Regions from separate parts of the Caballeronia sp. ATUFL_F1_KS39 genome, predicted to be linked through region 1. Evidence: predicted binding sites of a transcription regulator. Region 1 holds the regulator's gene; each other region holds the start of a gene.
What was found. Region 1 encodes LexA, which represses DNA repair genes until DNA is damaged. Its sites were predicted from a motif close to ACTGTATNNNNATACAGT; they were not measured.
Positions count from the first base shown of each region.

Region 2: recA (recombinase RecA) is a predicted target of LexA. The motif match lies at 5,109-5,126, and genes of this name have one in related genera.
Region 3: NCR93_RS09940 (ATP-dependent helicase) is a predicted target of LexA. The motif match lies at 2,130-2,147, and genes of this name have one in related genera.

Region 1 covers NZ_JALQDZ010000005.1:365,740-375,566, reverse strand. The annotation lists gene cysT (sulfate ABC transporter permease subunit CysT) at 1-360, opposite strand, end outside; gene NCR93_RS06525 (sulfate ABC transporter substrate-binding protein) at 451-1,473, opposite strand; gene lexA (transcriptional repressor LexA) at 1,732-2,409, shown strand; gene NCR93_RS06515 (hypothetical protein) at 2,607-2,933, shown strand; gene NCR93_RS06510 (DUF2939 domain-containing protein) at 3,033-3,632, shown strand; gene NCR93_RS06505 (universal stress protein) at 3,668-4,177, opposite strand; gene nodI (nodulation factor ABC transporter ATP-binding protein NodI) at 4,491-5,453, shown strand; gene NCR93_RS06495 (ABC transporter permease) at 5,458-6,303, shown strand; gene gnd (phosphogluconate dehydrogenase (NAD(+)-dependent, decarboxylating)) at 6,365-7,345, opposite strand; gene tkt (transketolase) at 7,351-9,444, opposite strand; gene NCR93_RS06480 (NADP(H)-dependent aldo-keto reductase) at 9,734-9,827, opposite strand, start outside.
Region 2 covers NZ_JALQDZ010000002.1:115,625-125,451, forward strand. The annotation lists gene NCR93_RS02605 (MurR/RpiR family transcriptional regulator) at 1-463, opposite strand, end outside; tRNA gene NCR93_RS02610 (tRNA-Met) at 583-659, opposite strand; gene NCR93_RS02615 (MFS transporter) at 748-2,406, opposite strand; gene NCR93_RS02620 (sensor histidine kinase) at 2,640-4,211, opposite strand; gene NCR93_RS02625 (response regulator transcription factor) at 4,217-4,945, opposite strand; gene recA (recombinase RecA) at 5,228-6,298, shown strand; gene recX (recombination regulator RecX) at 6,696-7,265, shown strand; gene NCR93_RS02640 (DUF2889 domain-containing protein) at 7,378-8,016, shown strand; gene sucC (ADP-forming succinate--CoA ligase subunit beta) at 8,122-9,288, shown strand; gene sucD (succinate--CoA ligase subunit alpha) at 9,386-9,827, shown strand, end outside.
Region 3 covers NZ_JALQDZ010000016.1:84,668-94,494, reverse strand. The annotation lists gene NCR93_RS09960 (MATE family efflux transporter) at 1-545, opposite strand, end outside; gene NCR93_RS09955 (RNA-binding S4 domain-containing protein) at 767-988, opposite strand; gene NCR93_RS09950 (hypothetical protein) at 1,286-1,702, shown strand; gene NCR93_RS09945 (hypothetical protein) at 1,773-2,030, shown strand; gene NCR93_RS09940 (ATP-dependent helicase) at 2,180-4,300, shown strand; gene NCR93_RS09935 (DUF4088 family protein) at 4,309-5,073, opposite strand; gene NCR93_RS09930 (AzlD domain-containing protein) at 5,237-5,560, opposite strand; gene NCR93_RS09925 (AzlC family ABC transporter permease) at 5,557-6,258, opposite strand; gene NCR93_RS09920 (helix-turn-helix transcriptional regulator) at 6,396-7,217, opposite strand; gene NCR93_RS09915 (CreA family protein) at 7,292-7,768, opposite strand; gene NCR93_RS09910 (FadR/GntR family transcriptional regulator) at 8,068-8,811, opposite strand; gene NCR93_RS09905 ((Fe-S)-binding protein) at 8,922-9,665, shown strand; gene NCR93_RS09900 (lactate utilization protein B) at 9,662-9,827, shown strand, end outside.

The DNA.
Region 1 (9,827 bases):
GACCGCGGCGAGCGAAATGCCGGCGACCGACGTCGGCAGCGCGAACGGCAGATCGACCATCGCATCGACGATGCGCTTGAACGGGAACGTGTAGCGCACGAGCACCCACGCGACGAGAAAACCGAACACCGCGTTGATGAGCGCGCCGCCGAGCGCCGCGCCGAACGTCAGCCGATACGATGCGAGCACGCGCGGCGACGTCACCGCGCGCACGAACTGCGCCCAGTCGAGCGTCGCCGTCTTAGCGAAGGTGGCGGCAAGCGGAATCAGCACCACGAGGCTCAGATAAGCCACCGTGATGCCGAGTGTCAGGCCGAAACCGGGTAGCGCGCTCGGTTTCCTGAATGTGAGAGTCGTCATCCTTGAATCATCCTTTTTGCGCGCGGGGTGGGCGCGCGTTGCTGCTTCGGGCGCGCGGCGTCTTGAACGCGCCGCGTCGCCGGTTGACGCTTATTGCGGCTGATAGATCGAATCGAACACGCCGCCATCCGCGAAATGCGTCTTCTGCGCCTTGGTCCAGCCGCCGAAGGTGTCGTCGATGGTATAGAGCTTCAGCTTCGGAAACTGCTTCGTCAGATCGGCGGGCACCTTGTCCGAACGCGGCCGATAGAAATTGCGCGCGGCGATCTGCTGCCCTTCGTCGCTATACAGATACTTGAGATACGCTTCGGCGAGCTTGCGCGTGCCGTGTTTGTCGACGACCTTGTCGACCACCGCGACCGGCGGCTCCGCCAGAATGCTCACCGACGGCACGACGATCTCGAACTTGTCCGGACCGAATTCCTTCAGCGACAGGAACGCCTCGTTTTCCCACGCGATGAGCACGTCGCCCTGACCGCGCTGCACGAAGCTCGTCGTCGCGCCGCGCGCGCCGGAATCCAGCACGCCGGCGTTCTTGTAGAGCTTCGTCACGAACTCCTTGGCGGTCTGCTCGTTGCCGCCCGGCTTGTGCTGCGCGTACGCCCACGCCGCGAGGTAGTTCCAGCGCGCGCCGCCCGATGTCTTCGGATTCGGCGTGACGATCGACACGCCCGGCTTCGTCAGATCGTCCCAGTCCTTGATGTGCTTCGGATTGCCCTTGCGCACGAGAAACACGATCGTCGACGTGTACGGCGATGCGTTGTCCGGCAGGCGCTTCTGCCAGTCCGCGCCGACGAGTCCCTTGCCCGCGAGCGCGTCGATGTCATAAGCGAGCGCGAGCGTAACGACGTCCGCCTGCAGTCCGTCGATGACCGCGCGCGCCTGGCCGCCCGACCCGCCATGCGACTGCTTGAAGGTTACGGTCTCGCCCGTCTCCGCCTTCCACTTTTTCGCGAAAGCCTGATTGAAGTCCTGATACAGCTCGCGGGTCGGGTCGTAGGAAACGTTCAGAAACGACGTATCCGCCTGCGCCGGCGCCGTCATGATCAAACCCGCCGCGCCAAGCGTCGCCGCAGCAAGAAGCCGTCGCAATCCCGTGTTGAAGCTTTGCATTCCCCGTTCTCCGTCTTATCGAATTGACGGAATCAGTCTAACGAGGCCTCTATATGATTGAAAATAATCGTTCTTCACTTTTTTATACGCAAAACTGCTAAGAACGATATTCCTGGATGGAACAAGCGCCGGCGGGCGCGATCCGACGGTGCGAAGGCTTCGTGGCCGCGAACTTAAAGTAATGCTTGAAAAGCGCCAAATACTGTATAAAAATACAGTCACCTGTCCATTCATACAGTGCATCAGGGGCTCGAGCCAGTGACCAAAACATCAAAACTTACCGCGCGGCAGCAGCAGGTGTTCGAACTCATCCAGCGCGCGATCGACCGCACGGGCTTTCCGCCCACGCGCGCCGAGATCGCGGCGGAGCTCGGCTTCAGTTCGGCCAATTCCGCCGAGGAGCACCTCAGGGCGCTGGCCCGCAAGGGCGTCATCGAGCTGGCGGCGGGTTCGTCGCGCGGCATCCGGCTGCTCGGCGATGCATCTCGCATCGATCGGTCCGAGGAGCTGCCGCATCAGTTTACGCTGCCGCATCAGAGCATCATGCAATTGTCTCTGCCGCTCGTCGGCCGGGTCGCGGCGGGGAGTCCTATCCTCGCGCAAGAGCACATCTCGCAGCACTATGCGTGCGACCCCGCGCTCTTCTCCAGCAAGCCGGACTATCTGTTGAAGGTGCGCGGCCTCTCGATGCGCGACGCAGGCATTCTCGACGGCGATCTTCTCGCCGTGCAAAAGCGCAACGAAGCGAAAGACGGACAGATCGTCGTCGCGCGTCTTGGCGACGACGTCACGGTCAAGCGCTGGAAACGGCGCGCGGACGGCGTCGAACTGATCGCCGAAAACCCCGAGTATGAAAACATCTTCGTGCGCGCCGGCAGCGGCGATTTCGCGCTTGAAGGCATTGCCGTCGGGCTGATCCGCTCCGGCGAGTTCTGATGTTGGCCCGCGAACGGGCAAGGCACGAAAGTCGAAACACATTACTTTCGCACCGAGACACGAAATGTCTCATTGACATCGCAAGATAGCCTCACCAACCGCTTTCGACACCTGATTCAGGCGTCTCACAACACAACAAGCATGACGGCCACCGCGCGCGGTGCGCCGCGGTGCGTCCTATCGTCTGGAGAGTCATCATGGAACGTTTTGCCCGTCTGCTGCCCTTCCGTCAATTCGGCCGCCTGCGCCATCTGCGCACGCTGATCGCCTGCGGCATGCCGCGCGCCGAAGCCACGCCCGATCTCTTCAACGAAATGCCCGCGTTGCCGTCCCGTCAGCCGGCCTTCGCTCGCGTTTCCCTCAACAGCACGGTGCACGCCGAGGCCGAGCAGCGCGCGCCAGTGCGCGTGTATCGCGGGCAATCGCGCGTGATTCTGGTGGGCAAGATCGACGAGGTTTCGCGCATGATCGACCGCTGCATCGCCGAGGAAAATGCCGGGCTGGCCGGCGGAATCCTCGCCTGAATGGAACGCCTTCGCACGCACGACGTGAATTCACGGGATTTAACCGACGCCCGCGCGGTCAATCCGTAATTCACGTTTTGCAAGAGGCTTGGCCCAAGCATGTCCCGCACTACCCGTTCTATTGTCGTTACGCTCGTCGTCCTGGTTATCGTCGCGGCGCTCGGTTTCGTTTACGCATCGCCTTACATCGCACTCGATCGCGTGAAGCGCGCGGCCGATGCGCGCGATGCGCAAACCGTCAACGAATACGTCGATTTTCCGGCGTTGCGCGCGAGCCTCAAGGACCAGATCGCGGCGCTGCTCACGCGTCGCGTGGATATTCAAAAGAGCGGGAATCCGCTTGCGATCATCGGTGCGATGATCGGCGCGGCGCTCGTCGGTCCGCTGGTGGATTCGTATGCCACACCGGACGGCGTCGCGGCGATTCTGAACGGCATCCCGCCGCGCGGCGATCCGGGCGAGCGTCCGCCGCAAGCTGGCGACGGCGCACCAGCGAATGCGGGGAATGGGCCCGCGTCCGGCGTCACGACCGCACGGCAGCCGCCGAAAGAGCCACCGCAGACGACGGCGGGTTATCGAAGCCTGAACACGTTCGTCGTCACGTATCAACACGGCGCCGGCGATGCGCGATACTCCGCGATCTTCCACCGCAACGGGCTCGTGTCGTGGAAGCTCGTCGCGGTCGATCTCAACGGTTGACGCGTCAAGCGTCGCGGTTCACGCTTCGCACCGCATCACGCCCCGGCTTCGGCCTTGACGGGCTTCGCCGCGTACGCCGCTTCGTCTTCCGCTTCGGCCGATTCACCGGCCTGACAGACGGCAACCAGGATGCTGCACTTCACGCGATCCAGCAGCGGCGTGTTGCCCGCGCCCATCCACCAGCGCGCGAGGCCGCTGCGGCAGCGATGCCCGACGACGACGAGATCGACCTGAAGGCTGTCGGCGAGCGCCGCGATTTCGTCGATCGGATGGCCGAACGCGAAATGTCCCTGTGCCTGAAGGCCACGCTCGCGCAGCCATTCGACGCCCTCTTGCAGGATGTCGCGCGCGGCCTCTTCGAAGCGTCCGCAGGCCATGTCGGTTAGCAGTCCGGCGCTCTGCGCGATGCTCGAGCGCATATCCACCACCGCGAGCACATGCGTCTCCGCATTCAGGTCGAGCGCGAGATTGGCGCCCTGACGCAGTGCCTTGCGGCCTTCTCTGGAGCCGTCGTAGCACAGCAGGATTTTTCGGTAGCTCTCCATCTTGACCTCCCTGGCCAACGTGCCGTTGAGCGCGACTTGCCCGCGGCGTTGATTCATCATCGTGCGTCGTCCCATGGGAGACAACGCTGGAAAACGCTTACCGGCGCGAACACGCTAGCTCGCACCGTGCCAGAACCACAAAAACGTCGACGGACAAGCCTCTGGCACTTTCGGCCGGAACCGGTTCGACGCGCCCCGCACGGGTTTGACACGCGCGCGCAGCATGCGGTTGCACGCCAAGCGCCGCCTTGGTGCAATGGATTACACTAGCCCGCTGGGTTTCCCTCATCCGGCTTTCCCTGCGCACAGATGCATGACTGATCAATCTTTGCAACAAAGCGCTACACGCGACGCCGATGGAAACCGCGCACCCGCCATCGAATTCAGCGAAGTAAGGAAGCACTACGGCGAGCGCACGGTCGTCGACGGCCTGTCGTTCGATGTGCGGCCCGGCGAATGCTTCGGACTGCTCGGACCGAACGGCGCGGGCAAGACGACGACGCTCAAGATGCTGCTCGGCATCACTTCGCCCGATAGCGGCGCGATCCGTCTCGTCGGCGAGCCGGTGCCCGCGCGCGCCCGATTCGCCCGCGAGCGCGTGGGCGTCGTGCCGCAGTTCGACAATCTCGATCCCGATTTCACTGTCCGCGAAAATCTGACGGTGTTCGGCCGCTACTTCGGCCTGACGGGCGCGCGCATGGATGCGCTCGTACCGTCGCTCCTGGAGTTCGCGCGGCTGGAGAGCAAGGCCGATGCGCGCGTCGGCGAGTTGTCGGGCGGCATGAAGCGGCGTCTCACGCTCGCGCGCGCGCTCGTCAACGATCCCGATGTGCTCGTGATGGACGAACCGACCACCGGGCTCGATCCGCAAGCGCGGCATCTGATCTGGGAGCGTCTGCGCTCGCTGCTTGCGCGCGGCAAGACCATCCTGCTGACGACGCATTTCATGGAAGAAGCCGAGCGTCTCTGCGATCGCCTGTGCGTGATCGAGGAGGGCCGCAAGATCGCCGAAGGACGGCCGCGCGAGCTGATCGAATCGGTGATCGGCTCGGACGTGATCGAAATCTACGGACCCGATCCGCAAGCGCTCGCCGCCGAGCTTGCGCCGCTCGTCGCGCGCATGGAAGTGAGCGGCGAGACGCTCTTTTGCTACGTCGACGATCCGCAGCCCGTGCATGCGCGCGTGAAGGGCCGCGCGGACGTGCGCTATCTGCATCGTCCGGCGAATCTCGAAGATGTTTTCCTGCGTCTCACCGGACGTGAGATGGTGGACTGAGCCAATGGATACGCTCGAACGATCCCGCATCGACAAACAGCGCGAGCCGAAGCGCGCACAAAACCTCACGCCGCTTTCCAGCGCGTTGCCCGCGAACGCCACGCACTGGATGTCCGTGTGGCGGCGCAACTATCTCGTCTGGAAGAAACTCGCGATCGCCTCGATGATCGGCAATCTCGCCGATCCGATGATCTACCTCTTCGGCCTCGGCCTCGGTCTGGGCCTGATGGTCGGGCACGTCGACGGCGTGTCGTATATCGCGTTCCTCGCGGCGGGCACGGCGGCGTCGAGCGTGATGATGTCCGCGAGCTTCGAATCGATGTACTCGGGCTTCTCGCGCATGCACGTTCAGCGCACCTGGGAAGCGATCATGCACACGCCGCTCACGCTCGGCGATATCGTGCTTGGCGAGATCGTCTGGGCCGCGAGCAAGTCGGTGCTGTCGGGCGTGGCGATCATGATCGTCGCGGGCGCGCTCGGCTATGCGAGCTTTCCGTCGATGCTGATCGCGTTGCCGGTCATCGTGCTGACAGGACTCGCGTTCGCCAGCACGGCGATGGTCGTCACCGCGCTCGCGCCGAGCTACGACTTCTTCATGTTCTATCAGACGCTCGCGCTCACGCCGATGCTCCTGCTCTCCGGCGTCTTCTTTCCCATCGCGCAACTGCCCGCGATCGCGCAACACGTCACGCAGGTCTTGCCGCTGTATCACGCTGTGGAGCTGATCCGTCCGGCGATGCTCGGCCGCCCGTTCGACGGCTTCGCGCTGCATGCGCTCGTGCTCTGCGCGTATGCGGTCGTGCCGTTCTTCCTGTGCGCGTGGCTTTTCAGGCGGCGCATGATGAAATGAAAAACGGCGATGGACTTCGAAAGCCGATCGCCGTTTTGACATCGCCGAAAAGGAAAGCGCGCTACTTCACCGGAAACTCGTGATGCCCGCCGAAGCCGAAGCGCATCGCGGACAACATGCGTTCCGGGAACGATTCGGCATCGCGCGAACGGAACCGCGTGTACAGCGCCGCCGACAGCACTTGCGCCGGCACCGCTTCCTCGATTGCCGCTTCGATCGTCCATCGTCCTTCGCCGCTGTCCGCGACTTCGGTGGAATAGCGATCGAGCGAGCCGTCGCCCGCGAGCGCGCCCGCGGTCAGATCGAGCAGCCACGACGACACCACGCTGCCGCGACGCCACACTTCCGCGATATCGGCGAGATCGAGCGAGTAACGCTCGTTCTCCGGCAGTTCCGTCGAGTCCTTGCGCTCGAGCACGTGAAAGCCTTCGGCATAGGCCTGCATCAGTCCGTATTCGATGCCGTTGTGCACCATCTTGACGAAATGCCCCGACCCGACCGGCCCGCAGTGCATGTAGCCGTTCTCGACGCGCGCATCGCGTCCTTCGCGGCCCGGCGTCGCGGGAATGTCGCCGCGTCCCGGCGCGAGCGTCGCGAGAATCGGATCGATGCGGCGCACGACCGGCTCGTCGCCGCCGATCATCATGCAGTAGCCGCGCGTCAGGCCCCACACGCCGCCCGACGTGCCGACATCGACGTAATGGATGCCCTGCTCGCGCAACTGCGCGGCGCGGCGGATATCGTCCTTGTAGAAGCTGTTGCCGCCGTCGATGATCACGTCGTCCGCGCCGAGGATCTTGTTCAGATCGTTGAGCGTGTCTTCGGTGATTTTCCCCGCCGGCAGCATCAGCCAGACGACGCGCGGCGCGGTCAGTTTCGCGACGAGATCGCCGAGATCCTTCGCGCCCGTCGCGCCTTCGCTCGCGAGCGCTTCGGTGGCCTCCGGATTGTGGTCGTACACGACGCACGTATGTCCGCCGCGCATGAGCCGCCGCCCGATGTTGCCGCCCATGCGCCCCAGTCCCACGATGCCGATCTGCATGATGGTCACTCCTTCCCGTTGGATTTCACGCGTTCGATCTGCTTCTTCGCGGCGTCGTAGACCGCTTCGGGCGTGAAGCCGAACTTCGTCTTCAGCGCCTTCAATGGCGCGGATGCGCCGAACGTGTGCATGACGATCTGCGATCCGAGGCGGCCGACGTAGCGGTCCCAGCCGAGCGTCGCCGCCTGCTCGACGCACACGCGCGCATGCACGTCCGGCGGCAGCACCGATTCCTTGTACGCGAGATCCTGCTTCTCGAAGATGTCCCAAGACGGCATCGACACGACGCGCGCCGCGACGCCTTCGCTTGTCAGCTTCTCGTACGCCTCGACGCAAAGCGACACTTCGCTGCCCGTCGCGAGCAGCAGCACCTCGGGCTTCTTGCCGCCTTCGGTATCGGCGAGCACGTAGGCGCCGCGCTTCACGCCTTCGGCGGACGCGTATTTCTTGCGGTCGAACGTCGGCAGCGGCTGGCGCGTCAGCACGATGCACGACGGCTCCTTCGGATGCGTCAGCGCGACGCGCCACGCTTCTGCGACTTCGTTCGCGTCGGCGGGACGCAGCGTGCACAGGCCCGGCACGCCGCGCAGCGAGGCGAGCTGCTCGATCGGCTGATGCGTCGGACCGTCTTCGCCGACGCCGATCGAATCGTGCGTGAACACGTAGATCACCGGCACTTCCATGATCGCGGACAGGCGGATCGGCGGCTTCATGTAGTCGCTGAAAATCAGGAACGTCGATCCGTACGGACGCAAGCCCGACAGCGCGAGGCCGTTGCAGACCGCGCCCATGCCGTGCTCGCGAATGCCGAAGTGCAGATTGCGTCCGCCGTAGCTGTCGTGCTCGAAGCTGCCCGCGCCTTCGAACTTCAGATTCGTCTTCGTCGATGGTGACAGGTCTGCCGCGCCGCCGATCAGCCACGGCACGCGCGGCGCAATCGCATTCAGCACCTTGCCGGACGAATCGCGCGTCGCGAGGCCCTTGGCGTCCGCCTCGAAGGTCGGGATGTCCGCGTCCCAGTTGTCGGGAAGCTTGCCTTCGAGCATCTGCCACGCTTCTTTCGCGAGTTCCGGATTGGCCTTCTCGTAGGCGTCGAAGCGCTGCTTCCACTCGGCGTGCAGCTTCTTGCCGCGCGCGCCCATGCCGTCGGCGAAGTGCTGCATGACGCCGTCGGGCACGTAGAACTGCTTGTCCTCCGGCCAGCCGTAGAACTTCTTCGCGAGCTTGACCTCTTCCTCCCCGAGCGCCTCGCCGTGCGCGCTCGCGGTGTTCTGCTTGTTCGGCGCGCCCCAGCCGATGATGCTTTTCACGACGATCAGCGTCGGCTTGTCGGTGTGCGACTTCGCCTTGTTGATGGCGGCTTCGAGCGCGTCCGCGTCGTTGGCGTCGTCGACGTGCAGCGTGTGCCAGTTGTAGCCGTGAAAGCGCGCTTCCACGTCGTCGCTGTAGGCGAGCTCCGTATGGCCTTCGATGGTGATGGTGTTGCTGTCGTAGATCCAGATGAGATTCGACAGCCGCAGATGCCCCGCGAGCGACGCCGCTTCGTGCGACACGCCTTCCATCATGTCGCCGTCGCCGCACAGTGCGTAGACGCGGTAATCGAAGAGCTTGTCGTCGCCCTTGTTGAAGCGGCTCTCCTTCCAGCGCGCGGCCATCGCCATGCCCACGCTGTTGCCGAGGCCCTGGCCGAGCGGTCCGGTCGTCGTCTCGACGCCGGTCGTCATGCGGTATTCCGGATGGCCCGGCGTCTTGCTGTCGAGCTGGCGGAACTGCTTGATATCGTCGATCGACACGGCGGGCTTGCCGGTCGGCTTGCCGTCGCCGTCGAACTCCTTCACGCCGGCCAGATGCAACAGCGAGTACAGCAGCATCGACGCATGCCCGACCGACAGCACGAAGCGGTCGCGATTCGGCCATAGCGGCGCGTCGGGATCGTAACGAAGATGGTTCTGCCACAGATGGAATGCGACCGGCGCGAGCGCCATCGGCGTGCCGGGGTGGCCGGAATTGGCCTTCTGCACGGCGTCCATCGAGAGCGTGCGGATGGTGTCGATCGTGAGGCGATCGAGATCTTTGGCCTGAGGTGTTGCTTGAGACATGAGCGACGACTCCTTTGCGAAGAGCGCGCTGTGGCGAGGGGCGCCGCAGCGGGCAACCAGGACCATCGAGCAAGTGCAGTGCCTTACGAAAAGCACCGCACCGCGAATGACACGGGAGCGCGCCGCGAATCCTCGGGTGCGGGATTCGGGCGGCGTTACGGCAGAGTACGGGCCAAAAGTCAGGCCGGTATTACAGAGCGATAAACGACGGGCACGCGAACGTCAATGCTGACACATTCGCGGCAAAGGCATGCAATTCTTCGCCAAATGCTTGAGCCGGCGAAGGAAATCAGGGCGCCGGATTCGGCTGACGCTCGTGCAGCGCGTCGATTTCGGCCAGGATTTCGTCCGACAGTTCGATGTTCACGCTACCGATGTTCTCC
Region 2 (9,827 bases), on a different contig from region 1:
CATAAAGCAGGCCGAACGCGACCGGATAGCACGACCGAAAGCCCGCGACGTGCACATGCGGCGCTTTCTTGAGCGTCTTCGCCGTATCGACGACGCTCTGCGCGTTTTGCGCGAGCGTGAGTTCGAGATTGTGCGATTGCGCGTGTGCGAGATCGCGGCTCAGGTGATTGTCGGCGCCGCCTTTGACGAGCGAACGGGCGCGCGTCGTCAGCGGCTCGGGGCGCGTGCGTACGCGGCTCACGAAAATTTCGCGCAACTCGTTCCAGCCGGGGAAGCCGAGTTGCTGGGAGAGACGGACCATCGCGGCGGGCTGGACCTTGGCGCGCTCGGCGACCTTGCGCATCGAGAGGACGGCGACTTCGTCGGGATAGTCGAGAAGGAAGGCGGCGCCGGCCTGGAATTGCGGGCTCAGATCGGGGAAGCGGTCGCGGATCGTCGCCGCGAGTTGGTCGAAGGTGGGCACGTTCTGGATGCTTGAGGAAGCGGACGCGCTATTTAAGCATGAGCGCGACGTGGAGAGCGGTCGCGCGCAGAAAACAAAAAAGCCGCTGTCCTTGTGGAACAGCGGCTTTTTCTTGAAGCTGGTGGCGAATCAGGGACTCGAACCCCGGACCTGCGGATTATGATTCCGTCGCTCTAACCGACTGAGCTAATTCGCCGAAAGAAGACGAGATTATGGCGAGCGTCGAAGCGGGTGTCAACCCCTTCTGCGCGATTTATTTAACAAATCGCGCAGAAGCCCGTCGATTAATCCTCGTGATAGACATTCGACTTGCGCGTGTCCTTCACGAACAGCATGCCGATCACGAAGGTGATCAACGCGATCACGATCGGATACCACAAGCCCGAGTAGATATCGCCCTTCGCGGCGACGATCGCGAACGCGGTCGCCGGCAGGAAGCCGCCGAACCAGCCATTGCCGATGTGATACGGCAGCGACATCGACGTATAGCGGATGCGCGCCGGGAACATCTCGACCAGCATCGCCGCGATCGGGCCGTAGACCATCGTCACGAAGATCACGAGGATCGTCAGCACCACGATCGCCATCGGCCAGTTGATCAGCGCCGGATCGGCCTTTGCCGGATAACCCGCGCTCTTCAGCGTGCCGGCGAGCGTCTTGTCGAACGCCGCGCCTTGCGTCTTCGCGTCGGCGGCCTTGCCGTCGTACGTGTTCACCACCGTTTCGCCGACCTTGATCTGCGCCTGCGTGCCCGCCGGCGCCGCCACGTTCTCATAGTTGAGACCGGCCTTCGACAGCGCGCTCTTCGCGATATCGCACGAGCTCGTGAACTTCGCCGTGCCCACCGGGTTGAACTGGAACGAGCACTCGCCCGGATCGGCGATGACGACGATCGGCGACTTCTGCGTCGCGGCTTCGAGCGTCGGATTCGTGTAGTGCGCGAGCGCCTTGAAGAGCGGGAAGAAGGAGAGCGCGGCAATCAGGCAGCCCGCCATGATGATCGGCTTGCGGCCGATGCGATCCGACAGCGACCCGAAGAACACGAAGAATGGCGTACCGATCAGCAGCGCCACCGCGACCATGATGTTCGCGCTGGTGCCATCGACCTTGAGCGTCTGCGTGAGGAAGAAGAGCGAGTAGAACTGGCCCGTGTACCACACGACCGCCTGTCCCGCCGTCAGACCGAAGAGCGCGAGCAGCACGATCTTCAGGTTCTTCCACTCGCCGAACGCTTCCTTGAGCGGCGCCTTCGAGGTCTTGCCTTCCGCCTTGATGCGCTCGAACACCGGCGACTCATGCAGTTTCATCCGAATCCACACCGAGATCGCGAGCAGCAGGATCGATACGAGGAACGGAATGCGCCAGCCCCAAGCGCCGAACTGCTCTTCGCCCATGATCGTGCGGACCGCGAGAATCACGATCAGCGAGATGAAGAGGCCGAGCGTCGCCGTGGTCTGGATCCACGCCGTCCACGCGCCGCGCTTGTTCGACGGCGCATGTTCCGCGACATACGTCGCCGCGCCGCCGTATTCGCCGCCGAGCGCGAGGCCTTGCAACAACCGCATTGCGATGAAGATGATCGGCGCCGCGATGCCTATGGTCGCGTATCCCGGCAGGAAGCCGATCAGGAACGTCGACAGACCCATGATGACGATCGTCACGAGGAACGTGTATTTGCGCCCGACCATGTCGCCGAGCCGCCCGAACACGATCGCGCCGAACGGACGCACCGCGAAGCCCGCCGCGAAGCCCAGCAAGGTGAAGATGAAGCCGGCCGTCGGATTGACGCCCGAGAAGAAGGTCTTGCTGATATAGACGGCGAGCGAGCCCGCCAGATAGAAGTCATACCATTCGAACACCGTGCCGAGCGACGAAGCGAAGATGACCTTCTTCTCCTCCGCCGTCATCGGTGCGTGTGACACGCGCCCTTCGACCGTAGCCATGCATCGTCTCCTGTTCTGATTTTCGATTACATCGGTCCGCGATAAGGCGGCTCCCGGTGCAAAGGATTATTGGAACGAAAACTTACGGCGTTCTGACGCGGCGTGTCCGGACGCGAGTGACGTCCGAAACGACGATTTGCGCCGAAGCCGCGCATATGTGATGCGAACGACCGTCTAAATTCGTCTATGCTCGTGCTTCGTGCGCGCGAAATGCGAATCTGCCGCGCTCGCGCTCAGGGTTTGTCCCGGGCAGGAAAAACCCGCTGAAGACTGACGCGGACAAGCGTTCCGGCGAGTCGCGGGCTGTCCTGATACACGTGATCCTCGATGGCGAGCGCGCCGCCGTGCATCGCCGCGATCTCCTTGACGATGGCAAGACCGAGTCCGCTGCCGTCGCCGTCGCGCCCGAGAATGCGATAGAAGCGCTCGACCACGCGCTCGCGTTCCGCCGCCGGAATGCCGAGTCCCGTGTCTTCCACTTCCAGATGCACGAGATCGAGATCGTCGTCGTCGGTCCGCACGCGTACGGTGATGCGCCCGCCCGCCGGCGTGTAGCGGATCGCGTTGTCGATCAGGTTCGACAGCATCTCGCGCAGCATCACGACATTGCCTTCCACTTCGACCGCAAACGGCGGCTCCTCATAACCGAGATCCATGCGTTTCGCGAGTGCCGCCTGAACCCAGTCGCGCACCGCGAGCCGCGCGAGATCGGTCAGGACGATGCGCGTGAATATCTGCCCCGTCGCGCGATTCTCGGCGCGCGCGAGCGCGAGCAATTGCGTGACGAGACGCGCGGCATGCTCGGAACTCATCGCGATCTGTTCTAGCGAGCGCTGCACTTCCGTCGAGACGTCCTGGCGCATCGCGAGTTCCGCCTGCATGCGCAGGCCCGCGAGCGGCGTTTTCATCTGATGCGCGGCATCGGCGATGAAGCGCTTCTGGAACTCCATGTTCTGTTCGAGGCGCGTGAGCAGGTCGTTGAACGACGCGACGAGCGGCGCGATCTCCGGCGGCGCGCTGCCGGCCTGCAGCGGCGAGAGATCGTCGGGGCGGCGCGCGCGGATGTTCGACTGCAGCGCGTGCAGCGGCGCGAGCCCGCGCGAAAGCCCGAACCATACGAGGATGATCGCGAGCGGCAGGATCACGAACTGCGGCAGGATCACGCCCTTGATGATGTCGTTGGCGAGCTGGCTGCGCTTGTCGAGGGTCTCCGCAACCTGCACGAGCACCGGCTGCGCGCTGTGCGGATCGCGCCCGGGCGCGAGGCCGGGCAGATCGACCGTCGTGTATGCGACGCGGATATCGTTGCCGCGCAGCACATCGTCGCGAAACTCGACGATGCCCGGCTGCGGACGATCGTCGTCGTGCGGCAAGGGCATGTCGCGATCGCCGCCGACGAGTTCGCCGCGCGTGCCGAGCACCTGGAAAAACACGCTGTCGACGTTATCGGCGCGCAGGAAATCGCGCGTCGCGTCGGGCAGACGGAGTTCCGCGACGCCGTTTACCGGCTGAATCTGGCGCGCGAGCACGTAGGCGTCGGCTTCGAGCGCGCGGTCGAACGGCCCGTTCGCGATCGATTTCGCGACCAGATACGTAACCGCGATGCTCATCGGCCAGAGCAGCAGCAGCGGCGCCAGCATCCAGTCGAGAATCTCGCCGAAGAGCGAGCGTGGATGCGTTTCGGCGTCGGGCTCGAGCTCGTCGGGCGGCGCGAACGGATTCGCGTAGCGCGCGTCGCGCAGCGCGTCGGAGTCGTCGTTCGCTTGTGCGTTTCGCTGAGTTTCGTGGGAAACGGGCGACGCCATGCGGCCTACTTATAGTGATGGCTGGCGGACTCGCCGGCGTGCGGCCCGCCCGCGCCGTTCGTCGTGGCGGCCGCTTTCTCCAGCGTGTAACCGAGACCGCGTACCGTGATGATCTTCGCGCCGCTCGGCTCGATCTTCTTCCGCAGCCGATGCACGTAGACCTCGATCGCGTTATTGCTGACTTCCTCGCCCCACTCGCACAGGTGATTGACGAGCTGCTCCTTCGATACGAGCCGGCCGGTTCGCTGCAGCAGCACTTCGAGCACGCCGAGTTCGCGCGCGGACAGATCGATGACCTGATCGCCGATCGTCGCAATGCGCCCGATCTGATCGAAGGCGAGCGAGCCGTGCCGGACGACGGTCGGACCGCCGCCCGCGCCGCGGCGCGTGAGCGCACGGACGCGCGCTTCGAGTTCGTTGAGCGCGAAGGGCTTCGCCATGTAATCGTCCGCGCCGAGATCGAGACCTTTCACGCGCTCGTCGACGGAATCGGCGGCGGTGAGGATCAGCACGGGCATCTGCGAATTGCGCGCGCGCAGGCGGCGCAGCACCTCGAGACCGGGCATCAGCGGCAGGCCGAGATCGAGGATCAGCAGGTCGAAAGTTTGCAGGGAAAGGGCGGTGTCCGCTTCGACGCCGTGCTTCACATGGTCGACGGCGTATCCCGATTGGCGGAGTGATCGGACGAGCCCGTCCGCGAGTATGCTGTCGTCTTCGGCAATGAGGATTCGCATCGTCGTGTGCGCCTTTGTACGCCATGCATGCGCGATGAAGCGCATCGGCATTGCCGGCACCGTGTGTCGCCCGGCGCGGCGGTCTCCAGGTGTTCGTGGTTCTTGCGTGCTTGGGCGACGTGGAAAAAAAGCTGCGCCACGCCGCGACAGGCTTGCAAAAACTACTGTTTTTTTATACAGTGTCTGCGTGAGTGGGAAGGGCGGTTTCGTATGCTCGATCGAGCGGCGAAAAACCCCGTGAACACTGCCTCAGACGCCGTTCATCATAGCAAAGGACGATTCATGGAAGAAAGCAAGAAAGGCCCGGCTGGCATGACTGCGGAGAAGAGCAAGGCCCTGGCCGCCGCGCTCTCGCAGATCGAAAAGCAATTCGGCAAAGGGTCGATCATGCGGCTCGGCGCAGGTGAGGCGGTCGAAGACATTCAAGTGGTTTCCACCGGTTCGCTCGGGCTGGACATCGCGCTCGGCGTCGGCGGCTTGCCGCGCGGTCGTGTCGTGGAAATCTACGGTCCGGAGTCGTCGGGTAAAACCACGCTCACGCTGCAGGTGATCGCGGAGATGCAGAAGCTCGGCGGCACGGCGGCGTTCATCGACGCGGAACACGCGCTCGACGTGCAGTACGCCGGCAAGCTCGGCGTGAACGTGCCCGAACTGCTGATCTCGCAGCCGGACACGGGCGAGCAGGCGCTCGAAATCGCGGACGCGCTGGTGCGCTCCGGCTCCATCGACATGATCGTGATCGACTCGGTCGCGGCGCTCGTGCCGAAGGCGGAAATCGAAGGCGAAATGGGCGACTCGCTGCCGGGTCTGCAAGCGCGTCTGATGTCGCAGGCGCTGCGCAAGCTCACCGGCACGATCAAGCGCACGAACTGCCTCGTCATCTTCATCAACCAGATCCGCATGAAGATCGGCGTGATGTTCGGCAACCCGGAAACCACCACGGGCGGCAACGCGCTCAAGTTCTACTCGTCGGTGCGTCTGGATATCCGCCGTATCGGTTCGATCAAGAAGAACGACGAAGTCATCGGCAACGAGACGCGCGTGAAGGTTGTGAAGAACAAGGTCTCGCCGCCGTTCCGCGAAGCCATCTTCGACATTCTTTATGGCGAAGGCATTTCGCGTCAGGGTGAAATCATCGATCTGGGCGTGCAGGCGAAGCTGGTCGACAAGGCGGGCGCCTGGTACAGCTACAACGGCGATCGCATCGGTCAGGGCAAGGACAACGCGCGGGAATTCCTGCGCGAAAATCCGGACATCGCGCGCGAGATCGAGAACAAGATCCGCGAATCGCTGGGCGTCGCTGCATTGGGCGAAGCTGTCGTCGCAAGCGCCGCAGCGGCCGACGACGAGTAAGCATCGAGCCTGAAGGAAGATGCAGACGCGCCGGCTCGGATCCAAGGCAGACCCGGCGGATAACGGAACCGGCGACGATTCCGATTCCGTCGATCGCTACGAGCGAAGCAGCGAGCGGCGCGGTGCATCGTCGAAGTCAGGCGGCTTCAGGCGCAGCAACAAGGAACGCGCCGGCGCGAAGTCATTCGCGTCGGCGCGTCGCGTTTTCGAGCCTGTTAAAAGGGATGAAAGCAGCGTAGACGCGAATGATCGCGCGGCCCGCCTGGAACAAGCTCGCGCCTTACTGAAGCAGGCGACAGCGCAGCCGAAGGCGCCCCCCGCCCATCGCAGCCCGCCGTCCGCTAACCCGCCGGACCCATTCGAAGACGCCGATCCATTCGAGCCCTTCGAACAATGCGTGCCTTCCGAGCCATCGCCAGCCGTTTCCGGCGAAACGGTTTATAGCCGCTCCAGCCAGCGCACCCGCAAGACATCGGCAAACGAAGTCAACAATCCCAAACGTCCGCAACGCTCGTTGAAGGGCCGCGCGCTCGCGTTCCTGTCGCGTCGCGAGTACAGCCGCGCGGAGTTGTCGCGCAAGCTGCGTCCGTACGTCGAAGAAGCCGCTCCGCTCGAATCCCTGTTGGACAGTCTCGAGCGCGATGGCTGGCTGTCGAACGAGCGCTTCGTCGAGAGCGTCGTGCATCGGCGGGCGTCGCGCATGGGCGGCAGCAGGATCATCAGCGAGCTGAAGCGGCATGCCGTCGGCGAAACGCTCATCAGCGAAACCGCCGACAAGCTCGCACAGTCCGAAACCGCGCGCGCCAGGGCGGTGTGGGAAAAGAAATACGGCGTGCCGCCGGAGACGCCCGCCGAGCGCGCCAAGCAGGCGCGCTTTCTGGCTGCGCGCGGTTTTTCGAGCGGTACGATCGGCAAGATATTGAAGGGCGGTGACGAAGATTGGAGCGAGGAAATCGTCGACGACTGAGCGCCCGTTCGGCTTGATCCGCACGCGCGTTCCATTCGTCAGGCACATGCCCGGCTCGAAATACCCGATATGCTAAAATTCCACGGTTTTCCCCGTACCGGCTCACTCCAGCATGCCTCTCTCGCCTCCCGCTCCCCGACAATTGCGTCATAGCCGCGCGATTCGAGTGGAAGCGTTCGAACGCGACGACGGCCTGTGGGATATCGAAGCCTGTCTAACCGATGAGAAGCCGCGCGACTTCCAGCTCGCGACGGGCGTCCGGCCGCACGGCCTGCCGATCCATGAACTCTGGCTGCGCATCACCATCGATCGCACACTCAGCATCGTCGACGTCGAAGCGTCGTCCGACTGGGCGCCGTATGGCGGTTTGTGCGCCGAGTCCAATGCGGTCTATCGCAAGCTCATCGGGCTCAATCTCCTCCAGAATTTTCGCCGCGAAGCCAACACGCTGCTGCGCGGCACTGCCGGCTGCACGCATCTCACCGAGTTGTGCGGGGTCTTGCCGACCGCAGCCATTCAGGCATTCGCGGGCGACGTCTGGAAGATCGAGGACGGCAATCCATTCAAGCAAGCCGACGCCAACGCGCAGCGCGACGAGCCGCCGTTTCAGCTCGGCCGATGCCACGCGCTGCGCTTCGACGGACCCGCGGTGAGGGAACACTACCCGCGCTGGTTCGGCCACGCGCCCGGCGAACCATCCAGATCCGGAACAACGGTGCAAGACAGGCCGGAGACAAAGTCCGCCTCGTAGCGCGCAAGCAGCGCTCGCGCTCACGCACGGAATTCAAACAAGAAAAGAATCAGCGGTTCAAGCAAACAGAAGTTCACTCCAACTCTCAGACTGAAGGAATCACGCATGAAGATTCACGAGTACCAGGGTAAGGAAATCCTGCGGAAATTCGGCGTCGCGGTCCCGCGCGGCAAACCCGTGTTCTCGGTGGATGATGCGGTCAAGGCCGCGGAAGAGCTGGGCGGCCCGGTTTGGGTCGTCAAGGCGCAGATTCACGCCGGCGGCCGCGGTAAGGGCGGCGGCGTGAAGGTCGCGAAGTCGATCGAACAGGTCCGCGAATACGCGAACCAGATCCTCGGCATGCAGCTCGTCACGCACCAGACCGGCCCCGAAGGCCAGAAGGTCAATCGCCTGCTGATCGAAGAAGGCGCGGACATCAAGAAGGAACTGTACGTCGGCCTCGTGCTCGACCGCGTTTCGCAGAAGATCGTCGTGATGGCGTCGAGCGAAGGCGGCATGGACATCGAAGAAGTCGCGGAAAAGACGCCGGAACTGCTGCACAAGTTCGCCGTCGAGCCGTCGACCGGTCTGCAAGACGCGGACGCCGATGATCTCGCACGCAAGATCGGCATTCCCGATGCATCGATCCCGCAAGCGCGCGCGATCCTGCAAGGCCTGTACAAGGCGTTCTTCGAAACCGACGCATCGCTCGCGGAAATCAACCCGCTGATCGTGACCGGCGAAGGCAAGGTCATCGCGCTCGACGCCAAGTTCAACTTCGATTCGAACGCGCTGTTCCGTCATCCGGAAATCGTCGCGTACCGCGATCTGGACGAAGAAGATCCGGCTGAAGTCGAAGCGTCGAAGTTCGACCTCGCATACATCTCGCTCGACGGCAACATCGGCTGTCTCGTGAACGGCGCAGGCCTCGCGATGGCCACGATGGACACCATCAAGCTGTTCGGCGGCGAGCCGGCGAACTTCCTCGACGTCGGCGGCGGTGCGACGACCGAGAAAGTGACCGAAGCGTTCAAGCTGATGCTGAAGAACCCGAACCTGAAGGCGATCCTCGTGAACATCTTCGGCGGCATCATGCGTTGCGACGTGATCGCCGAAGGCGTGATCGCTGCGTCGAAGGCCGTGGACCTGAAGGTGCCGCTCGTCGTGCGCATGAAGGGCACGAACGAAGACCTCGGCAAGAAGATGCTGGCCGACTCGGGCCTGCCGATCATCTCGGCGGACAGCATGGAAGAAGCCGCGCAGAAGGTCGTCGCGGCGGCCGAAGGCAAGTAAGCGCGTTCGCTTGTTGCCTTAAGAGAGCGTTCCACCAGATACGAATGGCGGCGCCTGGCTTTTTGCATGGCGACGCCAAACGAACAGAGGTCACTACATGTCGATTCTGATCAACAAAGACACGAAGGTCATCACGCAGGGCATCACCGGCAAGACCGGCCAGTTCCACACGCGCGCCTGCCGCGAATACGCGAACGGCCGCGAAGCGTACGTCGCGGGCGTGAACCCGAAGAAGGCCGGCGAAGACTTCGAAGGCATTCCCATCTACGCGTCCGTGAAGGAAGCGAAGGCCGAAACCGGCGCGACCGTTTCGGTCATCTACGTGCCGCCCGCGGGCGCTGCCGCCGCGATCTGGGAAGCCGTCGAGGCCGACCTCGATCTCGCGATCTGCATCACGGAAGGCATTCCGGTTCGCGACATGCTCGAAATCAAGGACCGCATGCGCCGCGAAAATCGCAAGACGCTGCTGCTCGGACCGAACTGCCCCGGCACGATCACGCCGGACGAGCTGAAGATCGGCATCATGCCGGGTCACATCC
Region 3 (9,827 bases), on a different contig from region 1:
ACGCCGCCGATGGAGATCCACAAGAGCCTGCGCGCCGCGCCAATGGCGGGCAGAAACGCGCGCATCATCCCGACGCCGATCAGACTGCCGGGCGTCCCCCAGCGCAGCACCGCGCAGTATTCGCCGACGTTCTTCGCGAGCGTCGCGGGTTCGTGGAACGCGAGCAGGATCGGTTCGGCGTAGCTCAGCAGCACGAACGCGGGCACGGCGAGCAGCAAGGAGAGCACGAACCCGGTCCAGTAGATGCCTGGCACGCGATGATCGGCATTCGCGCCGCGCGCATGCGCCACCGACACGGAAACGGACGTCAGCACGCCCTGCAGGAGCGTCACGACGACGAAAAAGAGATTCGCGCCGAGGCCGCCCGCGGCGAGGGCATCGGGGCCGAGCGAGCCGAGCAGGATGGTGTCGGTGACGCCCATCGCCATCTGCGAGAGCTGCGCGATGGCAAGCGGCGCGGCGAGACGCGCCGTGTCGACGGCGTGACGCGAGAGGCTCGGCGGTCCTTGATGCGCGCGCGCGGCGCGCGTGACTGGCGGTTGCATGTTGATCGGATCGAAACGAAAAGGCCGCAATGAGTGCGGCCGGACTGGAACGCGAGGGGGCAAGGATCGAAGCGCAAACGCGCTGACGGGAACCGACGCTGAAACCAGAACGAAAGAACAGACCGTCAGCTTATTGCGTCGCGTGCGGCATGTCGATGACGCGTTTGCTTATGCCCGGATTTTCGCAATTGCGCGGCGTGTGCGCGCAAATCGCCGCGCGCTTAATCGGGCGCGCGCACGTAAATCGTCTGGCCGTCGAGCTTCACTCGCTGACCCGCGCGGATCTTGCAGGTCTTGCGCAGTTCCACCTGGCCGTCGACGGTGACATCGCCCATTGCGACGCGTGCCTTCGCCGAGCCGCCGCTGTCCGCGAGGCCCATCAGCTTGAGCAGATTGTGGAGTTCGATGAAGTCGCCCGTCAGGGTGAATTGGAGTGGCGGCATGAGGCGGGCAAGGCGGGAATGCGGGAAGGGCTCAATGATAAACCACGCCGGGCATGCGCCGTGCTCAGGGATCGCGAGGACCGGAAATCCCCACGCAAGCGCGCTCGTTGGCAAATGTAGCCAGATGAAACCGTCGGTAACAGTGACTGATTTTCGCGAACTTGCCCGATTGACCGCCGGTCCGACCATTTGATCGATGCAGCTTCGGTCATCTTTCCAATCGACAAAAGTCGCGCGGATCGCTCGTTTCACCGTCGTAAGAGCGCCGCCGACGCCAACTAAAAAGAGGACTAGCTCATGACTCGCGCACGAATCCTTTTGATCGGCTCCGCCATCGCCACTTTCGCCGCTTCGGGCGCTTATGCGCAAACCGCGACCCAGTCCGCACCGGTGCAGACGCAAACGCAAGCGCAAGTGCAGCCGATGCAAGCCCAACAGCCGATGACGCCGCCGCCGCAGAACCTCGTCGCGCCCGCGCCGACCGATCCGCTCGTCGAGCGCCGCAATGCCAATGCGAAGGCGAACGCCGAATACAGCGCGTCGAAGAAGGCGTCGAAGGCCGAATTGAAGGCGCAAACCGAGCAGGCCAAGGCGCAGTACAAGGAAGAGGTGAAGAACGCGAAGATCAATCGCAAGGCGGACAAGGACGCCGCCAAGGCCGAATTGAACGCGACCGAGCCGAACGCACCGAAGGACACCGGCTTGCAGCATTAAGCGGGCGAACCGGGAATCGCCGCGAGCTCGCGTTTGGCGCGGCTCGCGGCATCGAACAAGGGAGAAGACCATGAATCGAAAAACTCATGCACTGCTGGCCGCGCTGATCGCGGGGACGTTCGCGAGCGCGAGCGCGGCATCGTTCGCACAGACGACGTCGGATACGCCGACTGCCGCCGATCAAAAGGCCGCGAAGGAACAGAGCAAGGCCGACAAGAAGGCGGCCGTCGCGCAAGCCAAGGCCGACAAGAAAAAGACCGAGGCGCAATCGGACGCCAATGAAGCCGCCGCCGAAGCGAAGCTCAAGAACGCGAAGAAGGCCGACTGACGCAAATCTTTTGCAGCGATGCGAGCCCGGTTCCGTGCGAGCCGGGCTCGTTGCATTTGGGGCCAAAACCCTTGTCGAGCCAAAGGCTTGCGCGTGCGGGTTGTATGGATATACAGTGTGCGTCACTCATTTCCCGCCGCCTTTCTCCCGTGCTCACGCTCCCCGACACCGCCGACGAATCCACCACGAAACAGGTCGCCGACTATCTCGCGAAGCTCAACGAGGCGCAGCGTCAGGCCGTCGAATTCGGCGTCGACGAACCGGGGCGCGCGGGCGGGCCGCTGCTCGTCATCGCGGGCGCGGGATCGGGCAAGACCAACACGCTCGCGCATCGCGTCGCGCATCTGCTGGTGAAAGGCGCGGATCCGCATCGCATCCTGCTGCTCACGTTTTCGCGCCGCGCGGCGCTCGAAATGACGCGGCGGGTGTCGCGCATCGCAATGAACGCGCTCGGCACGAGAAGCGCAATCGCGCAGGGTTTGTCGTGGTCGGGCACGTTCCATAGCGTCGGCGCGCGGCTGTTGCGCGATTACGCCGATCTCGTCGGGCTCGCGCCGTCGTTCACCATCAACGATCGCGAGGATTCGGCCGATCTCATGAACCTCGTGCGGCACGAGCTCGGTTTGTCGTCGAAGGAAAAGCGCTTTCCCGCCAAATCGACGTGCTTCGCGATCTACTCGCGCGTCGTCAACACCGGCGCGTCCCTGGCGACCGTGCTCGATCAGTCGTATCCGTGGTGCCGCGAGTGGGAAGCGGACCTGAAGCGCCTCTTCGCCGCGTACGTCAGCGCGAAACAGGCGCAAAGCGTGCTCGATTACGACGATCTGCTGCTCTACTGGTCGCATCTCGCGGCGGAGCCGTCGATTGCCGCCGATCTCGCGAGCCGCTTCGATCACCTTCTCGTCGACGAATACCAGGACACGAACCGTCTGCAGGCATCCATTCTTCTCGCGATGAAACCGGACGGGCGCGGCCTTACCGTCGTCGGCGACGATGCCCAATCCATCTACTCGTTTCGCGGCGCGACGGTGCGCAACATCCTCGATTTTCCCGGCCACTTCGATCCGCCCGCCGCGACCGTCACGCTCGACCGCAACTATCGTTCGACCTTGCCGATTCTCGAAGCGTCGAACGCGGTGATCGGCCTCGCGACCGAGCGCTACACGAAGAATCTGTGGACCGACAAGGCATCGGCGCAAAAGCCGCGCGTCGTTGCCGTCGCCGATGAAGCCGATCAGGCGCGCTATGTCGTCGAAAAAGTGCTCGAAGCGCGCGAAGGCGGCATGAAGCTCAAGGCGCAGGCGGTGCTGTTTCGTGCCGCGCATCACAGCGCGGCGCTCGAAATCGAATTGACGCGCCGGAACATTCCGTTCGTGAAGTTCGGCGGACTGAAGTTTCTCGATTCCGTTCATGTCAAGGACGTGCTCGCGGTGTTGCGCTGGGCCGAGAATCCGCGCGATCGCGTCGCGGGCTTTCGCGTCGCGCAGTTGTTGCCGGGCGTCGGACCGGCGATCGCCGGGCGCCTGCTCGACAGCGTGAGCGCGCCGGACGCGGTGGCGTCGAATGCGATCGCCGCGTTTCAGGCGCCCGCGCGCGCGTCGGAGGACTGGCCGCGTTTCGTCGGCCTGATGGCGAAGCTCTGCGGCCGCGACTCCGGCTGGCCCGCCGAGTTCGAAATGATCCGGCGTTGGTACGAGCCGCATCTGGAACGCAATCACGAGGACGCGGCGATCCGCATCGGCGACGTGTTGCAGATGGAAAGCATCGCGGCGACGTATCCCACGCGCGAGCGCTTTCTCACCGAACTGACGCTCGATCCGCCCGACGCGACCAGCGACGAATCCGGCGTGCCGCTGCTCGACGAAGACTATCTGATTCTCTCGACGATCCATTCGGCGAAGGGCCAGGAATGGCGCAACGTGTTCGTGCTGAACGGCGTCGACGGCTGCATTCCGTCCGATCTCGGCACGGGCAGCGACGAAGAACTCGACGAGGAACGGCGGCTGTTATACGTCGCGATGACGCGCGCGAAGGAAGACCTGCACATCATCACGCCGCAGCGCTTCTACGTGTACAACCAGACGCATCTCGGCGACCGTCACGTATGGGCGCAGCGCACGCGTTTCATTCCGCCGCATCTGATGCAGAACTTCGAAGCGGCCGCGTGGCCGCCCGTCATCGCGCCCGCTGCGCCGACGGCGGCGGGGCTGGCTGCGGCCGCGAAAGCGAAGATCGATATCGCGGCGCGCCTAAAGGGAATGTGGGACTGACCTGAATCTCAGCGCTGCGCGCGCGATGCACGCGGCGCGCGCGGCGACGGCGAGAAGATGCTGCGCAGCCATGCTGCGAAGCGTGTGTAGCCGTCGTAAGGCTCTTCGACGAAAAGCTCGGGCCGCAGCGAGCGCAGATATTCCAGCACTTGCTGCGCTTCCTGCTTCTGGATCGAGCCATAGAAGATGCCGAGCCGCAGCAGGCAGCGCAGTTCGCCGAGCTTCTCGCGCGCGGTCGAACCGATGCTCGTCTCCACCGAAATTTTGGTTTCATACACGCGCTGACGTAGCGAATCGGCGAGACGCCATGCGGGCGTCTGCATCTTTTCCTCGACTTCGCGAATATCCGCCGCCGCCGATTTGATCTGCGAGGCGAGCATGTCGACTTGCGATACGTCGCCGTCCGCTTCGGTGACGATCGCCGTCGCCCACGCGCGCGACGCCTTGACGAGATCCTCGGCGGTCCAGTCCGCGCGGATCGCGAACGCGAAGCCGTGCTCGGCTGCCTGCCGGATCAGGATCTCGACGACATCCGGAAACTCCTTGTCGAGCGCGCGCTTCGCCCACGCGTACTGGCCGTGCGTGAGCATGCGCTGCACCGCCTGCTCGGTGAGCGGCGTGTTGTTGTCCAGGAGCTTCGCGCGCAGGAAGTCCTCGAACGAAGGCGTGACGAATTGCGGATCCAGCTTCAGCGACAGACGCGTGAACGCTTCGAAATCGCGCTGCAGCGAAGCGATGGTCTCGTCGCGTAACGATAAGGTGATTTGACGCATGTTGGTTCCCGGTTCCGCCTTCGATCTCCGAAGGCGGGAAAAGCTGTCGGCGCCGCGTCTCAGGCGGAGTCCATTCGTTTCTGTTATCGGCGCGCGCTTCGGGAACTTGAGGATTCTTCGATGCTCTTTGAAAGCCGTTTAACGGCTGATGGAGAGAAAACGTTTAGCGCAGCACGGCGAACTGCCACGCGAAAAACACCGCGAGCGACACGGCAATCGTCAAAAGCGGCCGTTTCGTGAACGCGCAAACGATGATCGCGACGATCGCAGCCACGAGCTGCGGATTGCGCCAGGTGATTTCCGCGCCGTTACCGTGCGGCGAGACGGTCATCGGCACGATGATCGCGGTGAGCACCGTCACCGGCACGAACGAAAGCGCGGTGCGGACGATCGGCGGAAAGGGCAGGCGTTCGCCCAGCACGAACACGGCGGCGCGGATCGCAAACGTAACGGCCGCCATGCCGAAGATCAGCGTGACGTAGTTCATTGCGTGCGCTCCTTCGCGTTCTTCAGACGATGTTTCGCGTGGCCCTTCGCTTGCGGACGGTTTGCCATCAGCGTGAGCACCATGCCGACGGCCACGCCGACGAACACCGCCGCGAGCAGGCCGAGCTTGTACGGCCAGCCTTGCCACGCGAACGACAGCACGCCCGATGCGAGCGCCGCCGCGACGAAACGCACGGCGACGAGCTGCGGCACGATGATCGCGATGAACGTCGCGACCATCGCGAAGTCGAGCCCGAGCGATTTCAGTCCGGGAAACGCGGCGCCGAACAGGAGGCCGAGGAGCGTCCACAACTGCCAGTTCAGATACATCGCGACGCCGGAGCCGAAGAAGTAGTGCGGCCCGATCTCGTCCGGCGCGCGCTTCTGATAGTGCGCGTAGGCGACGGCGAAAACTTCGTCGGTGAGCATGCCCGCGAGCGCCCAGCGCCAGCGGCGCGGCAGATGCGCGACATACGGCGCGAGCGTCGCGGAATAGAGCACATGACGCAGATTGACGACGAGCGTCGTCGCCAGAATGACGGCGAAGCTCGCGTGCGACGCGATCAGGCCGACCGCGATGAACTGCGCCGAGCCCGCGAACACGACGAGCGACATCAACTGGCCGTGCCAGAGCGTGAGCGGACTTGCGGTGACGAGCGTGCCGAAGATCACGCCGAAGGGCGCGGCGCCGATCATCATCGGGATGGTGTCGCGTGCGCCGGCGGCGAATTCGCGCAAAGGTGTTGCTTTCAAGATTTCCTCCTATGGAAGCGAGGATACGCAAAACGTCGATGAGAATGCTTGTACGTTCTTGCGCTTTCCCGAGGCCGGACCGCCTAACGCCAGCGGCCGGGCGGCACGCCGAACGTGCGCTTGAAATGGCGCGTGAAGTGACTCTGATCCGTGAAACCGCTCGCCGCCGCGACATCCGTCACGGATGCGCCCGCGCGCAACGCCGGCAGCGCGCGCACGATCCGCAGCTGATTGCGCCACGCATGCGGCGCAAGACCGGTTTCGCGCGTGAAGAGGCGCGCCGCGTGGAAGGTCGAGAGACCGACCGTCTGCGCGAGTTCGGCGAGCGTGACGGGTTCGAGGAGATCCTCGGCGAGGCGGGATTTCATCGTCGTGACGCGGTGCGCGTCGGCGGCGAGCGGCGCGATGCGCGGACGTTCGAGCGCGTGGCGTCCGAGCAGCGTCGTCACTGCATCGACGAGCGCCAGTTCCGCGGCGAGCGGGTCGGCGCCGTTTTCCAGCAGGCGATGCGCGATCTGCAAACGCCGCGCGAGATCGGGATCGCGGATGATTTCATCCGGAAACCACGGCGACGATTCCGGCCGCCCCGACAGGTCGCGCGCGAGAGTTTCGACGAACGGCACCGGCAGATAGAACACGCGATAGCGCCAGCCCGCATCGACGGCCCGCGCGCCGGTATGCACTTCGCCGGGATTGATCACCGGCACCGAACCGGCTTCGGCGACGTGATGCGCGCCGCGATAGTCGAAGCACTCCGCGCCGGCCTCGATCACGGGCACCGTATAGGCGTCATGCCAGTGCGGCGAGAATTCGTGATCGTAGTATTCGGCCGTGACCATGTCCGCGTCCGGCACGAGCGGCGAGCGCCAGTAGCGTGCGGCATTGCGGAAACGGTCGGCGTGCATGATCGAGCAATTCTGAGATAAGCGGAATCGCCCAGTTTACAACTTTGCTTCGCGCCCGGCCGGACAGTTGCGTGTCACTTCACCGGTATGGTCGTGCCCTCGGGCATCGGAACCGCCGTCACGCTGTTTTTCGGGCTGCCGGTCGCGATGCGGTCGCTGTAAGTCAGATAGACGAGCGTATTGCGTTTCGTATCGACGACGCGCACCACATGCAGCGTCTTGAAGATGAAGGACATGCCGGCCGAGAACACGTCGGTTTTCTGCTTGAGCGGTTCGGCGATCTTGATCGGCCCGACCTGGCGGCACGCGATCGACGCTTCGGTCGGATCTTCGGCGATGCCCAGCGTGCCTTTCACGCCGCCCGTGCGCGCGCGGGACACATAGCAGGTGACGCCCTGGACGAGCGGATCGTCGTACGCATCGACGGTCACGCGGTCCGATCCGGTGAAGCGGAAGTTGGTGTTGACGCTCGCGATTTCCTCCGCGTGCGCGAGTCCGGCGCCGGAGAAAAGTGCGAGCGATGCGGCGAGCGCGAGGACGGAGCGGTTCATCGTCATCCTTCGGAAAAGAGAAAGGGCGTCGTATTGTATCGACGCCCTTGGCTCTTCGATGCATCTCGTGCCCGCATGCGGTCAATGAAAGATCAGATACAGAATCACCAGCACGATGACCGGCACGCCGAGCAGCCATCCGAGTAGATAAGGCATGTTGTCCTCCTTCGCATGTTGTTTTCGACGGTTTCAGTATCGCGAGGATGCGCCGCCCGCGTTAGCCGTGCGTGTCCGAAATGCGTGTAGGCGACGTCCTATCATCACTTTCTTGCGGCTTACAGATTCGTAATGTGATTGGATCAGGCCGCGCGGTTTTTCTTCGCGGGAACATCGCGATACAGCGTGCGCACGTAATCGAGATGCGCGCCCGCGCACTCCCGCGCCCGCGCCGGATCGCGCGCTACGATCGCATCGAAGATCGCGCGATGCTGCGTCATCAGGTTCGCTTCGACTTCGTCGTCGTAATCGACGAGACGGTGCGACGTGAGCATCGATTCGCGCACCAGTTCATTGAGTCCGTGCATGACGTGCGTGAGCGCGACGTTGTGCGTCGCGTCCGCGATGGCGAGATGGAACGCCGCGTCTCTCTCCGCGATGCGCGTGCTTTTTTCGGCGACGGCGTTTTGCAGCGCGTCGAAGGCAGCGGCGATGCGCGCCAGATCGTCGTCGGTGGCGCGCTCGGCGGCGTAGGCGGTCGAGAGCGTTTCGAGGCCGTGGCGAAGTTCGAGAACGTCGGCGCTCGCGTTCGGCTGTTGCTCGAGCAGGGCGGCGAGCGGATGCGACACGAGCGGCGCGGTCACATCCGATACGACAAAACCGCCGCGCCCGGCCGCGCGGATGAATCCGTCCGACTCCAGACGGATCAACGCCTCCCGCAGCGACGGACGCGACACGTTCAACTGCTCCGCCAGATCGCGCTCGGCGGGCAGGCGCTGGCCCGGCAGCAGCGTGCCGTTCGAAATCAATTCCCGGATCTGTCCCGACACGACATCGGAGAGACGCACGCGGGCGTAGGAATGCGCATGGACGGGCTGGAAAGTCATCGTTCGGCGTGAATGCGAGGTGAAAGCCGGGGAATGCCCGAGTTTGACACGAAAGAGGCATCTCATTAAAGTCTTGGTCAGACCAAGCTTACCAAATCGCCGAACCCGTCATGAAAGTCGCCTTGTTCGTCCCCTGTTTCATCGACGCTTTTTATCCGCAAGTCGGCATCGCCACGCTCGAACTGCTCGAACGGCTGGGCGTGGACGTCGACTATCCGCAGGATCAGACCTGTTGCGGCCAGCCGACGGCCAATAGCGGCGCACACAAGGAGGCTGCCGGCGCCGAGCGCGTGTTCGCGCGCAATTTCGCCGACTACGACTATGTCGTCGGGCCATCGGCGAGTTGCACGCATCACGTACGCGAGCATTTCACCGCGATCGAGCAGACGAGCGCCGTGCAGAAGGTGCGGCGCAATACGTTCGAGCTCGTCGAATTCCTGCACGACGTGCTGAAGGTGCGCGAGTTTCCGTGGGCCGAATTTCCGCACAAGGTCGGGCTGCACAACAGTTGCAGCGCGGTGCGGCATCTGCGCGAAACGTCGAATTCGGAAGTGGCCGGAACGCCGTATTCGAAGCCGCGCACGCTGCTCGAACGCGTGAGGGGTATCGAGTTCGTCGCGCCCGCGCGTCCCGACGAATGCTGCGGATTCGGCGGCACGTTCTCGGTGACGGAAGAGGCCGTCTCCGTGCGGATGGGTCAGGACAAGGTGCGCGATCACGTCGGCGCGGGCGCGGAGTACATCGTGTCGGGCGACATGTCGTGTCTCATGCATCAGCAAGGCTGCGCCGAGCGCATGAAAGCCGATGCGAAGTTCATCCACATCGCGCAGGTTCTAAACGGGGCGCGCGCATGAGCAAAAGCGTTCGGATCGATCACGCGAAGGCGGCGGGCGCGTTCCTGCAGAAGCCGGATCACGTTGCGTTCCACGACAAGCGTCTGTGGGACTTGCGCAGCAAGCGCGACGCGCAGGCGCACGGCATCCCCGAATGGGAGACGATGCGCAATCTCGCATCGG